DNA from 3 places in the Neobacillus canaveralius genome. Region 2 is predicted to be linked to each of the others. Evidence: riboswitches for the same ligand, from Rfam matches in the RefSeq annotation. Region 2 holds a riboswitch; each other region holds the start of a gene.

Region 1 (5,136 bases), 630 kb from region 2:
ATTAATTCCAATCTTTTTAGAGATACTTATTGAATGAAATGCTTATTCTTTTATGAGAGGGAGATGTAACGTGGCAAATATTGAAGTTGGAGAAGTTTTTACAATTAGTGATGAAACAGATCAGGAGCAGGAAGTAGAAGTACTTGCTTCCATCAATATAGAAGGTACCAATTATGTGGCGGTAGGATTTGTTGAAGATATTAAAGAGGAAACTGAAGAAGACATTGATATTTTCTTTCTAAAGGTTGACGAGGATGGAGACCTGACTGCAATCGAGAGCGATGAGGAATTTGATAAAATTTCTGCAGCATTTGATGAGATCATGGATGAGGACGAGGAATAGGAATAGTATTCAGAAAAGCTGGCAGCTGCCAGCTTTTTTATCGTTTAGGAAATAATAAAATTCAAAGACATTTTGATAACTGTTCTGTAAAATGCTTAGAATAGTTTATTATGCAAAATATTTTGGCACAGGCAAAAAATCTTTGCGCAAATTGCTAATAAATAATAATAAAACGTATATTTCGTACGGGAAATCAAGTTGGCATAGTTATTGCATTAAAGTATAACAAGATATATAAAGTTTCTATCGTGCTAATGGTGAAAATTGGTTAATTAAATAAGCTAATGAAAGGAGAAAAACTCCATTACATCATTCTTATCAAAACTTGAAAAGACTGGTTTGCTTTATTTTGAATGTTCAGAAGGTTCAGTCTCGACAAGCAAAACTTATATATTAAGGGAGGGATATTAATGTGGATCATTACGGTGTATTCAGAAAAAAATATTCAAATGTTTGAGTTTGATAACCAAGAAGAAGCAAGAGCAACTTACAACAGTATTAAAGGGTGTAAAGTTATTAGTCAAGTAATTTACTATAATGATTTTGATATAGTAGAATTACAATATTAATCCAGTTTTGTTAATGTATTGAAGAAATAACAGTGTTTTTTTCGAGTATAAGTATTCATAAATTTTTTAAAAATAATTTTACTTTTATTAAAATAATAACTATTATAATATTAAAAATAGTTTCAAATTTCTATATCGCTGAAACCGTTTAGGCACGGGGGAACCATATGGATGAAATAAATCCAAGGGGTGAATCCTTTTAAAGGTAGGGCTACTCAAGAGGTCCGAATCCGACAGCTAACCTCGTAAGCGTTTATGAGAAGGAAGGTGGAACTTGTGACACACTATTTAAGTGTCTACAAGTCTATTTACCATGACTTGTAGACACTTTTTTTACTTTAATAGATTTTTTTATTTTGTAACCGCTTTAATTAAAATAAAGAAAGGACTGAAGAGAATGTTACAAGAGCGTGAAATTGAAAGATTCCAGCAATCTGTAGAGCAGCAAAAAGAACAGACATTAAAACGTGAGTTGAAATCACGTCATCTATCGATGATAGCAATAGGAGGAGCAATTGGTACTGGATTATTCCTTAGCAGCGGTGCTGCTATAAGCAGTGCTGGACCCGGGGGAGCATTACTGGCTTATGCTTTAGTTGGCGCAATGGTCTTTTTTGTAATGACAAGCTTAGGAGAAATGGCTGCCTTTATGCCTACAAGTGGTGCGTTTAGTACCTATGGAACTAAATTTGTTGATCCTGCATTTGGTTTTGCGATTGGATGGACGTATTGGTTTAGCTGGGCAATGACTATTGCAGCTGAGTTAGCTGCCTCTACAATGATTATGAAATTCTGGTTTCCTGATAGTCCATCCTTGGTTTGGAGTGCTTCATTCTTAGCACTAATTTTCCTATTAAATTATTTGTCTGTTAAAGGGTATGGAGAAGGGGAATATTGGCTTTCTTTAATTAAAGTTTCAGCAATCGTAATCTTTATTATTGTTGGCTTATTGATGATTTTCGGCATTATGGGAGGAGAAGCAGTAGGTTTTAAAAACTTTACAATGGACAAAGCTCCTTTTTCAGGAGGAATTTTAAGTGTTTTTGTAGTTTTTATTGCAGCGGGTTTTTCTTTCCAAGGTACGGAAATTGTGGGAGTTACGGCGGGAGAAAGTGAGGATCCAGCCAAAAATGTACCAATGGCGATTAAAAGCGTTTTCTGGAGAATCCTAATTTTTTATATTTTGGCGATTGCTGTGATTGGACTTCTTATTCCATATACCAATCCGAATTTACAAAATGATAATGTGATGGTAAGTCCATTTACCCTCATTTTTGAAAAGGCGGGGATTGCCTTTGCGGCTTCTCTTATGAATGCTGTAATTTTAACTGCGGTATTATCAGCTGGTAATTCCAGCCTATATGCTTCAACTCGTATGTTGTATTCAATGGCGAAAGCAGGACAAGCCCCACGGATTTTTGGAAAACTTAACAATCGTGGAGTTCCAGTTGCAGGTATTATTCTAACCTGTGCTATAGGTGCGCTTGCCTTTTTGGCTTCCTTTTTCGGTGATGGTATGGTCTATATTTGGTTAATGAATGCCATTAGTATAACTGGATTTATCTTTTGGCTCGGTATTTCCATCAGTCATTATCGGTTCCGAAAAGCCCTTATCGCCCAAGGGCATTCGCTAGACAGGTTACCGTATAAGGCAAAATGGTTTCCGATTGGACCAATTTTTGCGATTGCTTGTGGAATTATCGTAATTTTAGCTCAAAATTTCCAAGCCTTTCTTGCGGACCAGATTGATTGGGGCGGTGTTGTAGCGGCGTATTTAGGCATTCCGTTTTTCCTTTGTTTATTCTTTGGATATAAACTGGTTAGGAAAACGAAAGTGGTTAAACTTGAGGATATCGAGTTTGATTTTGACAAAAAATATAATTAATGAAAATCCGTTTTGGTGAATGTTTAATAAACTGAATTAAATTATTTAACAGGCTCTTAGGAAGATACTAAGGGCCTGTTATTTTACTTAAATTAAAACTTACATCAAAACAGTCCCCACAAAAGCTCCATTAATATCGACATTCACTTTAATATTTCCATTTTGATCGGTAAATGGAACTCCTACCATTGTGACGATGGGTTTGATAAAGTGTCGGCTGCTTTTGATGAGATAATGGATGAGAAAGAGGATAGTCAATAACTTTGAAAAAAGCTAGAGCTGGAATACCAGCTCTAGCTTTTTTAGGGATTTTAATGGTTGTGATCTTCTTCTGTTGGCGGAAAGGCCATACCCTTAGATTCTCCATTTGTAAACATTGCAAATTCTAAAGTTCCTGATTTTTTGAAAAAAGGAACAGCAACCATTACAATGTTTGCACCTTTGACCTTAGCAACTTGTACTTCATTTACACCCTTAAAAGTATAATCCTTGTTGAGCAACGATTTTTGAGTCTTAAAAGCGTCGCTACTCAAAAGTTCTGCAACAATTTTATTCTTTTCAGAACCTGTTATCGGGTAGATACCATGATCTTCACATCCGCATGAAAACAAATCTGGTACTAAAATTGGATTTGCGGCTTTTACTGAATTTCCGGGACCAACAAACATCAATAACACAATTAAACTAGTACAAAGTAATGTAAATATCTTCTTCATTTATTCTCCTCCTTTTTTAGGTCTAATTATATATTCCTTTATTTATCGACAAATTCCTGCAAATTTTATGAAGAATTCCGGACAATTTTACTGGTTCTTGTTACTCATGTTTGATGTTTAGTTTTTTCATTCGATACTGAAGGCTTTGGCGGCTTAATCCTAGTACATCTGCTGTTCTTGAAATGTTGTAATCATTATTTTTCCAGACATGTTCAATATAGGACTTCTCAAAGTATTCCATTTGATCCTTGAGTGAAGCAGGTAAATCGGACTGTTCTTTGATAAAGTTATCTACCGAAGCAGCGGGGATATTTTTTTCTTTTCCGTGCATTTTACTGCGGTATTGATAAGGGAGATGAGGATACTTAATGATATCTTCGTCATCCATGATGATATTCATCGCAGCTTCAATGATATGCTCCAGCTCTCGGACATTACCGTTCCAATCATAGTCCAAAAACGATTGCTTCACTTCTTCAGATAAGCCCTTTACATTCATTTGAAAGAGTTCATTATATTTTTTGATAAAATGTTGGACGAGGAAAGGGATATCCTCCTTACGCTCTCTTAAAGGTGGAATGAAGACAGTAACAACTCCAAGACGGTAATACAAGTCTTTACGCATATGATTATTGGTTATCGCATCGATTGGGTCCTCGTTAATATTTGCAATCACACGAACATCAACAGGGGTATCCTTCGTATCCCCAACCCGGCGGATAGTTTTTTCTTGAAGTGCACGAAGCAGTTTAGCCTGAAGATTTAGATTAAGAGAATTAATCTCATCAAGTAATAACGTTCCGCCATTTGCCTGTTCAAATAATCCTGGCTGGTCGATGGATCCGGTAAAAGCACCGCGCTTTGTTCCGAATAGAAGACTTTCTATTAAATTATCAGGCAATGCCGCGCAGTTTTGAGATATAAAAGGTCCTGAAAAACGGTTGCTGGCATTATGAATACTCTGGGCAAACAACTCTTTTCCAGTACCGGTTTCTCCAACAATTAATACGTAAGAAGAGGTACGCGCCGCGCGTTTGGCACCTTCAATAACTTCCTTCATTACTGTACTGTTTCCTGTAATACTGTCAAAGGTATATCTAGTGGTTCCTTTTCGCGTAATATTCCCTTTTATTAAACGTTCCAGCTTTGTCACGTCGTTTGCGATTTCAACTGCACCCAACAGTTCTTCTTTTTCATAAATTGGAATGGTATTGTTGTTAGTTGTAATTTCCCGACCTTTGTTATTAAAATAAGTTTGTTTAACATTCTTTGTCTCTTTTCTATCATGGAGCGCTTTGACAAGTGTACTAGATTGATCTTCTTTAAACATAAAGACATCTAGTAAATTCTTATTCATGACATCTTGGATGTCCATCGATTCAATTTGGGCCATTTTATTGTTATAGATAACCGTATTTCCTAAAGCGTCTACTGCATGTACCCCAACATCCACTTCATCTAAGATCCTTTTATACATAGAAATAAGATACTGCAGGTATTCAACTGTCATTTTTGTCTGATCCATGAGAGTCATTCCCCTTATAGTTTATCTTTCTATTAAAACAAATAATCTAAAATAGCGCAAAATATTTTTGCATTAAAAATATTTTAAAAATTTGGCGC
Region 2 (5,136 bases):
CTTTCAAACATACATTTTCTACATGAGACCATCATTGGTAATGCCATCTGTTCCATCTCTTTAACTGCTGCGAATGGTCGAACATTTGAGGTTCCAGGATGTATCTTCACTAATTCTGAAAGTAAAAAATGAGCAGCTCCCAAAATGGAAGCTGCTCTTTGATTATTTTTTTAGATGATATGGGACGGTTGTAATAATAACATTTCTTCTATATAACAGGTATGCTTTGATAAGTAAGCTTGATTGGTTGTGCAGAATATTGTGCCAGCCTTTTTTCGGTATAAATTGTGGAATGATCACTGTGACCCTGTAATTGGCTTCACCGGCCTTATGCTGAACCGTATCCACAAACTTTGTCAGTGGCTGAATGATACTCCTGTAATGGGAGTGCAGGGTGACGAGCCTTACATCCGGCTGCCATTTATTCCATTTTTCTTCGAATTTCTTTTCATCGTCTCTTTCAAAGGAAACATAGACCGCAAGTACTTGATCCGCACCAAGTGATTTTGCATAATTCAATGAGTTTTCTACCACTTGGGTAATCCCTGCCACTGGAACAATAATTACGTTCCCTTCAATTGGAACTGCAGGGTCCTCACAATTTAATCTTAGCTGCTCTCCCACTGCTTCATAATGCTTTCTAATTCGGTAAAAAATATAAACTATTACAGGTAAGAACACCAAAACTGGCCACACCTGCGCAAACTTTGTTAAAAAGAACATGATCGTAACAACAAAGCAGATAATAGCACCCATCGTATTAATGATAAGCTTAGATACCCAGCCCTGAGGCTTCTCACGAAGCCATTTTAACATCATCCCCGTTTGGGACAAGGTAAACGGAATGAAGACCCCAACCGCATAAAGTGGTATTAAGTGCTCCGTTTGTCCTTTGAAAAAGATAATTAATAAGATTGAAGCTAAACCTAATGTAATAATACCATTTGAGTACCCTAATCGGTCACCTCTGATTTTAAACATTCTAGGTATAAATTTATCATTTGCAAGATTGACTGCCAGCAATGGAAAAGCTGTATAACCTGTATTTGCAGCAAGAATTAAGATTAAAGCAGTTGTGCCTTGAATAAAGAAATACATAAAGTTTCGTCCAAATGTCTGCTCCGCAATTTGAGAAACCACGGTAACCTTTTCATTCGGAGTAATACCATAGTAATAGGCTAACAATACAATTCCCGAAAATAAAACCGCCAGTAATCCTCCCATTGCCGCCAAAGTTTTAGCAGCATTATTTGGAGCTGGATCTTTAAAGTTTGGAATCGCATTTGATATCGCCTCAACTCCTGTAAGAGCAGAACTACCTGATGCAAATGCCCTTAAAAGAAGAAATAATGATATCCCTGCAATAGGAGTTCCAACTGGTGTATGCAATTCTGCTGGAACCTGACCTGTAAAAATATTAAAGAGTCCCACACCAATTAAAATAAATAAAGCGAGCACGAATAAATAGACAGGATATGCTAAAATAGAAGCAGACTCCGTTACACCTCTTAAGTTTAAAGTAGTAATAAATATGACAAAAATAATCGCAATACCCACATTATGGTCATGCAGTGCTGGAAAGGCGGATGTTAAGGCATCGGTTCCAGCAGATACACTAACAGCTACTGTTAAAATATAGTCAACAAGTAATGACCCACCCGATATTAACCCATAATTGATACCTAAATTTTCTTTTGATACTACATACGCTCCTCCACCATGCGGGTAGGCAAAAATAATTTGTCGATAAGATAAAATTAATGCTGCTAATAAAACTAATACACCGATTGCAATCGGAAGTGAATACCAAAATGCAGCTGCACCTATTGTTACGAGGACAATTAGGATTTGTTCTGGCCCATACGCAACCGATGATAATGCGTCAGATGATAGGATTGCCAGCGCTTTTGTTTTATTGAGCTTTTGTTCCCCTAATTCTGTTGACTTTAAAGGTCTGCCAATTAATAATCTTTTAATTGAAGATACCATGTATCTGCACCACCGTGATTTCTATAAAGATATTTTTTCTCTGTTCTTATCTTGCTTAAAAAGCACAAAAAAATGCCTGCAAGTCAAAGTTAAATAGACCTGCAGACATGAATTAACTGCCTAACAAGCTCCACCTTCCTTCTCATTAACGCTTACGAGGTTAGCTGTCGGATTCGGGCCATTGAGTAGCCCTACCTTTTAAAGGATTCACCCCTTGGATATACTATCCATATGAATGGGTCCCCCGCACCAATTTGGTCTCAGCGATTTAGAAATATGAAACTGTGATTATCATACTCCTGTGTTTCTCAAATGTAAATCAAAATTTTTTAAAAAAATATAGATTGGAGAAATATATATGTCTAAAAAGAAAAAGCCGCTTTTGACAGATGAATTTTTAGATGAATTGGCTAATGAAATCAATGAGCAATACGGCCGCCCTGTTGATCAAAACGAAGATAAAAAAAATTATAAGGAAGACGATTAGCCATCAAACATATTTCACAATAACAATGGTACACATGTCCAAATTGTTAGAATCCCCCCCATTTTTAAGACAATCTTTGTTATTGGTACATATAATAACTTATCCAGTATTATGGTTGGGGGGAATAAGAATGGAAAATGTTATTCTGCTATCAAGAAACACCACTAACAGTGGGATTTTAACGTTGCATCCCAAGTTAGCAGAATCTATGGGAATAACTCAAATTACGGCTAGAAAAATCAGATTTGGTGCAAAGACCTATCAATCTATTGTAGACATTTCTGATGAACTGCCTCTAAATGGGGCAAGCCTATCTGAAGATATTTTGGACATGCTGAATATACCACAGCATTGCAGTCTTGAAATCATGCAGAATGGCAATGAAATACAAATTGGACCCTTTATTGGTTTACTTGCAGGATATTATCAAAGCTCGATTAAGAAATATCTCGATCATCTACGTGATTATGTTTTACTTTATCATGAAATTAAGGGTGCCATACTTGTCTTTTCTCTTGACCAAGTTGATAAAGTCAACCATCTCGTCAAAGGCTATCTTTATAATCCTCGAACAAAACAATGGGAAGAAGGAACCTACCCATATCCATCCTCTATTTTTGTGATGACTTCTTCTGTCAGCACCGCATGGATACAGCATTTTAAATCCATCATTGGCAATGTGGTTTTTAATGATTTCTTTCTAAATCGATGGAGTATCCACAAGAAATTGGCAAGCTCAATCGGGGTAAAATGTTATCTTCCCGATACCAATCTTTATGGTTCACCTCAAGATTTATACTACTTTTTAAAGAAATTTCCTAATTTAACGGTGAAGCCTCTAAACAGCGCCAATCGGCATGCCTATAGAGTATTATTAAAAGATTCAAACTCTCTCTTGATAACAAATTTAACAAATATGGAATCAAAGAATTATCGATTTAATAATCGAGATCAGGCTTATTCTATCTTTAGTAAATATTTTAAAGATGGAGAATATATCATCCAAGAATCCATAGATGTAACCGGTTATCGAACGATTACTGTAAGGTTTATTACGGTCAAAAACCACTCAGGGCAATGGCAGGTAATGGGCTCATTTACGAGAGGCGACCAATCAGTAAAGAACGATGGTAAATTAATGCCTTTAGTCAAATTTGAAAAAGAGATCGTAAAAGATTTCTTACAGCAAAGCGATTTACACGCTTCCTTAACTTATGAAGAATTGAACCAAATAGCGATTGATATTGTAAATGAATTAGAAGGTACCGGCGTGCATTTGGCAAATGCAGCTGTTGATATTACGGTTGGAGAATTAGGTGATATCTGGATTTCAGAGATTGATCACTGCAACCCCTCACACGATATTGCGTTAGTAGCTGGAGATCCGGATCTATACTATGGGATTCTTAAAACCAATATGCTTTATGGTAGAAAACTAGCAGGATTTTAATATAGCGAAAAGAGCTAACTAGGACATTAGCTCTTTTTTGCTGTTTCGATAATTTCCTTTAATTCATTCGTAAAACCCTTTACTGCTTTATTTCCTAACACCGTTACCGGAACGCCTAGAAAGCCGTATTTCTCTACTTCTTGTTGGTATTCGGCGTTTATTGATATATCTCTAACCTCATAAGGAATGCCTTCCTCAGTAAGTACTTTTTTGACCATTGTGCACTCAATACAGTCGTTTGTCGTATAAACGATAACTCCTTTTTCCATTGGTTCCTCTCCTTCCAACCGTTGCTACTCTTCATTAAAAAAAATATGTTCTGCTGTTATTTTATCACTTAAGGTGAGTACCCCAAAGGAAAACAACTTTTGTCTTCTTTTGTCGGTTGGCGAACCTGGGTTAAAAATTAATAGATTTCCTTCATACCTCTTTACAGGAATATGAGAATGTCCATAGATAATACAGTCTACGTTCTCTCCCTCAAATTCTACAATGGCACGTTTTTCTGTTGTTTTTCCCTTCCCGTGTCCATGTGTAATGCCAAATCTAAAACCGCCTGCTTCTACTATCTTTTTTGAAGATAGTAATCCGATTATATCTTCATGATCCACGTTCCCATAAACACCCTCAACTCTTCCATACGCCCGCAGCTGGTGATAAACATCTATCGTCAGCCAGTCACCCGCATGGATGATCAATTCGGCATCCTTTAATTCTTCTAATAACCTATCAGGCAATCCATTTTTCCGTTTTGGTAGATGTGTATCTGAAAGTACAACAATTTTCATTCTTATCCCTCTTATTTTCTGAAAAGCATTAAAATTTAAAGTTATGATAGTTCCTTCCAATGTGAAAACAACAACATTTTTTGACAAATAACTGCCAGAAATGTCTATTCTTGCGCTTTCCCAAGAAATATATTCTTAATTTCCTGAATTTTTAAAAAAAATTATTATTATGTCCCTCTACAAAATGTGCAATCAATCGATTTAATTCAGCAGAAGCTTTTGTAGGAATTTGATGTTTTTCGTTATCAATGAAGTTTAAATCACTGCATGGCAATTTTTCTTTTAGGAGACTCGCATACCGATAAAAAGATTTGTCTTTCTTCCCATAAACCAATAATATTGGATAATTAATATGTTTTAGCTGATCTGTACAATTATAATTTAAGCTATATTGAAAATATTCTTTAATATTTCTGATGTCA
Region 3 (5,136 bases), 1.4 Mb from region 2:
GACTTAAGGTTCGTGTAAACGGACAAGCCAAAGATAAATCAGTAGGATCGATTGTAATTTACAAATAATCAACAAAAATCTCACCTCCCCTGCTAAGGAGGTGAGATTTTTTTATTGAGTTAATTCAATAATATCCTCATATTCCCATTCATTAACATACATCCCTGTTATCGTTAAATTAGTTTCACTTTATTAAAATAAAACGACTAAGGACGATTCTTATTAATAATCTCCCTTAGTCGTTTTATTATCATGGTCGGATCATTACCCTTGTACCATTTGGAACCTTTTCGGCAAGTTGAAGGACATCCCGGTTATGCATTCTAACACAACCATGTGAAACCGCCTTTCCTATTGAACTAGGATCATTCGTGCCGTGAATTCCATAGCCTTGTTTGGATAAAGACATCCACAATACACCAAAAGGTCCGCCTGGATTCATCTGTCTGTTTACAATGACAAAATCTCCAGTTGGGGTTCCAGTTAGCATTTTCCCTACAGCAATCGGATAAATTTTTTCAAGTCTTCCATTTCTGAATAACGAAAGTCTCTTCTTGGCAATAGAGATTTGAATCGAATACGGGATTGTAGTTGGATCTGGCAGTCCAGGAATTTGAATTTTTTGGCCAACATACAACTGCTGATGATTAACCCCTGGATTAGCAGCATAAAGTCTGGCTAGGTTTACACGATAATCAAGTGAAATTTGGTAAAGTGTTTCCCCCCGCTTCACAATGTGAATCATGATATCCCACCTTTTTTTACTAGCATATGTTGGGACCTTTCCACCGTTGCCTAATTAATACTATACTTCCTCAAGATCAAACAGCGAGGACATATCCTTTCGGGTGTGTTGAATATAAAAATAATCATTGCTGACTAGATCATAAACGTAATCCTTTCTCCATTCTTCAATGTTTTGGGTTATCTCCTTTATTGCATCTACAAATAATAAAATTTCAGCGTCGGTCATGATAGGATGCAAGGAAAACCGGACCCATCCTGGTTTAGTAGATAAATCACCCGAATCAATTTTATTAGCAATTTGCTTTGATTTGTTCTGATCAATTTGCAATAAATAATGACCGTATGTTCCTGCACATGAACATCCGCCTCGAACCTGAAATCCAAACCGGTCATTTAACAGCCGGACAATGAGATTGTAATGTATGTTGGGAATGGTAAATGAAACAATCCCAATTCGATTTCGATGATGTCTCTCTAATACATGCAAATTAGAAACAGTCTCTAATCCAGTTAAAAGCAGCTTTAGCTGTTCTTTTTCTCTCGCTAAAATTTTCTCTACCCCCATTTGTTCCTTTAACTTTATACATAAAGCCGTACGAATTGCTTGAAGAATACCAGGTGTCCCTCCATCCTCCCGAAGCTCGATGTCCTTAATGTATTGGTGTCCACCCCAGGGATTAGTCCACGTAACCGTTCCACCCCCTGGATGGTCCGGTACTTTATTCGTATAAATCCTTTTATCAAAAAGCAAGACACCGCTCGTACCAGGTCCGCCTAAAAATTTATGCGGTGAAAAGAGAATAGCGTCGAGTTTTTCCATCGGATCTTTCGGGTGCATATCAATCCTCACATAAGGTGCAGAGGCGGCAAAATCTACAAAACAAAGTCCCCCGTGCTTATGCATGATTTTCGCCAGCTGATGATATGGGGTTTGTATTCCTGTAACGTTCGAGCATGCTGTAAATGAACCTATTTTGACTGCTCTATCTCGATATTGGGACAGGAGCTGCTCAAGATGATTTATATCTACATTTCCTCTCGAGTCCGGTCTGATAATCTCAACGTCTGCTAAGGTCTCCAGCCATGAAGTGTGGTTGGAATGGTGCTCCATATGTGTGAGAAAAACTACTGGCCTATTTCTCTCAGCAGGTTTTATTTTGTCTTTCCATTGCTCTGGTACCCTAATTCCCAATAATCTCTGTAGTTTATTCATTACCGATGTCATCCCAAAACCGTCAAGAATGAGGACGTCATTCTCATCGGCATTTACATGTTCCTTAATAATTCTTCTTGATTGATTATAAATTCCTGTCATCATTAGACTCGTAATATTCGATTCCGTATGCGTATTGGCCATAAACGGGCCAAATACTTCTGAAACTTTTTGTTCAATTGGTCGAAATAATCTTCCACTTGCCGTCCAATCCGCATAAATTATCGGTTTCTTTCCAAACGTTGAGTCAAATTGCTGATCAATGCCGATGATCCCAGACCGAAACTTATTAAAATAATCCTCAAGATTTTCCGGCAGATGATACAACTTGCTTCCGATCCTTGCAGTAATCATATTTCAGCACCTCTCATAAAATCCTGCTAATTACTATATGCAAAATTCTTTTACTTGCCGATGATTTGCAAATAATGATAAAAAAAGCCTGATCCCAATGGACCAGACTTATTGCTTATTTATTAGTTTGTATTCTTTGATGATTCCTTACGATTTACTTCATCGATTTTTTGAACAAACATGTGAAATACTCGCTGCTTTTCTTCTAAATCTTTTATATATTCCTTTAATTGATTATAACTTTCCTCAAACGGTTTATGATACCTTTGGCGTATACTTTCAATAATTTCCTCATTCACTGTCGATTGAATGACTTGCTTGGTAATCCCGTATTTATAAGAGTATACCTTTAATTCTTGTGCCACTTCATCATACTCTTTATCAATTTCGTCAAGGACTACTGAAATATCATCCTTCCACTCTTCTAGTGATTTCTGTAAATAAGATTTAACCATGGTTTCTTCCATTATTGCACCCGCCCTAATAAAGTCTTGATAACTTTATTATACCGGTGATAGTTTACATATAAATTTCTAGCAGTTTACAATGCTATATCAATAAATAGGATAAACTTCCGATTTACATAGTTTAATAGATGAATTAAGAAACAACACCAATCATAATTGGGACATTTTGAGTAATATTATTTGCATTCCCCAGATCAATATTGATCATTAAAGAATATTGAAAGGTGTTCTGATTTTGTTTAATTTCGTCTGGAACATCGATAAAGAACGTAATCTTTCCAGTCTGGTTTGGACTGCACTCAAGAGAACAGAAAACAGAATGACTATTTAAGGTTTCTTCTACAAATGCCTTCGAATCAACCCCTACGAGGTCAATGTCATACCTTTTGATTTTATTTTTTAATAGCCCGCCTGTAATCTCAATGGTTCCATTGATAATACTCCCAGCTTCGTAAACCTGTTTATCCAGATGTACCATAGTTTTAGGCAAGCCGATTTTCAGTTTTGTTAAATAATCTTTTAATGTCATCTTCATCTTCACCTGTTCCCTAAAAATAGGCATAATAAAAGACCCTCCATTTTAGCAAGCTGCTTAGTATGTTTCAAAAAAACAAAAAAGCCCCTGTACTTGGCGGTCTCTTGACCTCCTTCGCTTTAGCCGACGAAGTTAGCTGACGGGTAGGATGGCGAAAGATAATTCTCATCCCTTCTACAAGGTAGAATAAACCCCAAATAGATTGGTTCCTCCGTACCCATAATGATGGGTTTTGGCCGAAATATTTAATTCATATTGATTATGTCGATAATTTTATCCTCAACCTGATTGATTGTAAAGAGTGATTTTCACTTAAATTAACCGTCTTAGCTCCAATTTTTATAAAAAACAATGATTTTTCTATTGTTTGCTCATGAATCATCGGTATCTTTCGCTTATCTACCTTTTGTCCAAAGAACCGCCATAATTCCTTTATTTCAATATCCTAGCGAACTCTTCTAGAGTGGTAGAATACTTTACATATATTCGTGGTAAATAATATCGCTCGTTTTTAATTCCTTTACTTGTGTAGTGTTCTGGCGTTGTCGTTAATCCAAACGAATAATACTTTTTCGTTTCGGAAGCAACACGTTCATTAAAGCTTCCATATGGATACGCTAGCGCAATCACTGGTTTTCCGGTTATATTCTTAATTTTTTCTTTCGAGTCTCTTAATTCATATTGGAGATTTTCTGACTTTGTCAAATCGGAATGTGTAGCCGTATGGGACTGAACGGAAATCAAACCAGACTCAGCCATCACCTTTAAATCAGTTGGGGATAAGCGATTTGAATTTCCAATAAAATCAGAAATAACAAAAAAGGTTGCTGTTGGTTTAAATTTATCATCCTTTAGTTTTTGGAGTATCTCGTACGCATTTCGATTATTTTTATAGCCATCATCAAATGTAATAAAAATAGGTTTGTTCACTTTACCTATATCGTCCCAACGTTCAAATGTTAATAATGTATATCCTTTATTTTTCAAATAAACCATTTGCTTTTCGAAATTCTCGGGGGTAACAAATAACTCCTTTGCGCCTTTCCCATTATATTCTTCTATTGAATGATATATTAAGATTGGAACCTTTTGCTGTGCGAGAATATGCTCTGGAAGGCTAATTAACAGCAGAATTACAATCATAGCTCTTAACATATACAGTAGACTCCTTTTTGTCGATGTTATCTGGATTATTATTCCCACTAAGATATTTTATCTCCCAGTTATTAATGTTAAACTAAGAAAACATACTTCATAAAGGAGCAGTTCAATGTCTGAGTATAAAGTTTTATTTTTAGATATAGATGGAACGATCATCAAATCCGATGATTCCATCGATGAAACTACAATCAAAGCGATTCGACAGGTTCAAGAAAAAGGAATAGAGGTTTTTTTAGCGACAGGCAGACCATTACACGAAATTAGAGACCTTGCAAATGAGTTAAAGGTAAATTCGCTTATCGGTTATAATGGTGCTTTTGCCATTTATCAAGGAAAAGACCTTTTCCAGGAACCGATGAAGAAGGAAAGTGTTAAACAATTTATAGACATAGCGAAAAGAAATCAACATGAACTTGTTTTGTATACGAAGGACCAAAATTTATTCACTGACTTAGAAGCAGATTGTGTGAAAGAATTTATCGTCAAGTTCCACTTACATAAAAACGAGTTATACTCACCGGTAAGCGATTATGATGTTTTGGGAATGACCTTGATAAACGTAGAATCAAAGGATACAGCTTTATATAAAATGGAAGATAAAATTCATTTATCACAAGTAAACCTTGAAGGAATGCGTCATTGCTATGATGTAATTAGAG

The links. Region 2 has a riboswitch for cyclic di-AMP ahead of ABC255_RS18275 (APC family permease). Riboswitches for the same ligand answer to the same signal wherever they lie in the genome.
Region 1: linked by a shared signal. The riboswitch ahead of ABC255_RS15075 (amino acid permease) and the one ahead of ABC255_RS18275 (APC family permease) in region 2 are both predicted to bind cyclic di-AMP.
Region 3: linked by a shared signal. The riboswitch ahead of ABC255_RS11375 (sporulation protein) and the one ahead of ABC255_RS18275 (APC family permease) in region 2 are both predicted to bind cyclic di-AMP.

The regions. Positions count from the first base shown of each region.
Region 1 is NZ_JBDFLL010000001.1:3,010,452-3,015,587, forward strand. It holds gene ABC255_RS15065 (DUF1292 domain-containing protein) at 71-343, shown strand; gene ABC255_RS15070 (hypothetical protein) at 754-912, shown strand; cyclic di-AMP (ydaO/yuaA leader) riboswitch at 1,039-1,179, shown strand; gene ABC255_RS15075 (amino acid permease) at 1,310-2,797, shown strand; gene ABC255_RS15080 (hypothetical protein) at 3,109-3,513, opposite strand; gene ABC255_RS15085 (sigma-54 interaction domain-containing protein) at 3,614-5,038, opposite strand.
Region 2 is NZ_JBDFLL010000001.1:3,639,399-3,644,534, forward strand. It holds gene ABC255_RS18270 (hypothetical protein) at 1-132, shown strand, start outside; gene ABC255_RS18275 (APC family permease) at 163-1,989, opposite strand; cyclic di-AMP (ydaO/yuaA leader) riboswitch at 2,124-2,265, opposite strand; gene ABC255_RS18280 (bacitracin ABC transporter ATP-binding protein) at 2,348-2,476, shown strand; gene ABC255_RS18285 (YheC/YheD family protein) at 2,607-3,926, shown strand; gene ABC255_RS18290 (glutaredoxin family protein) at 3,953-4,195, opposite strand; gene ABC255_RS18295 (metallophosphoesterase family protein) at 4,220-4,714, opposite strand; gene ABC255_RS18300 (alpha/beta fold hydrolase) at 4,866-5,136, opposite strand, start outside.
Region 3 is NZ_JBDFLL010000001.1:2,214,770-2,219,905, reverse strand. It holds gene ABC255_RS11395 (immune inhibitor A domain-containing protein) at 1-68, shown strand, start outside; gene ABC255_RS11390 (L,D-transpeptidase family protein) at 251-745, opposite strand; gene ABC255_RS11385 (aminotransferase class V-fold PLP-dependent enzyme) at 806-2,314, opposite strand; gene ABC255_RS11380 (hypothetical protein) at 2,437-2,781, opposite strand; gene ABC255_RS11375 (sporulation protein) at 2,915-3,343, opposite strand; cyclic di-AMP (ydaO/yuaA leader) riboswitch at 3,423-3,564, opposite strand; gene ABC255_RS11370 (polysaccharide deacetylase family protein) at 3,749-4,477, opposite strand; gene ABC255_RS11365 (HAD family hydrolase) at 4,587-5,136, shown strand, end outside.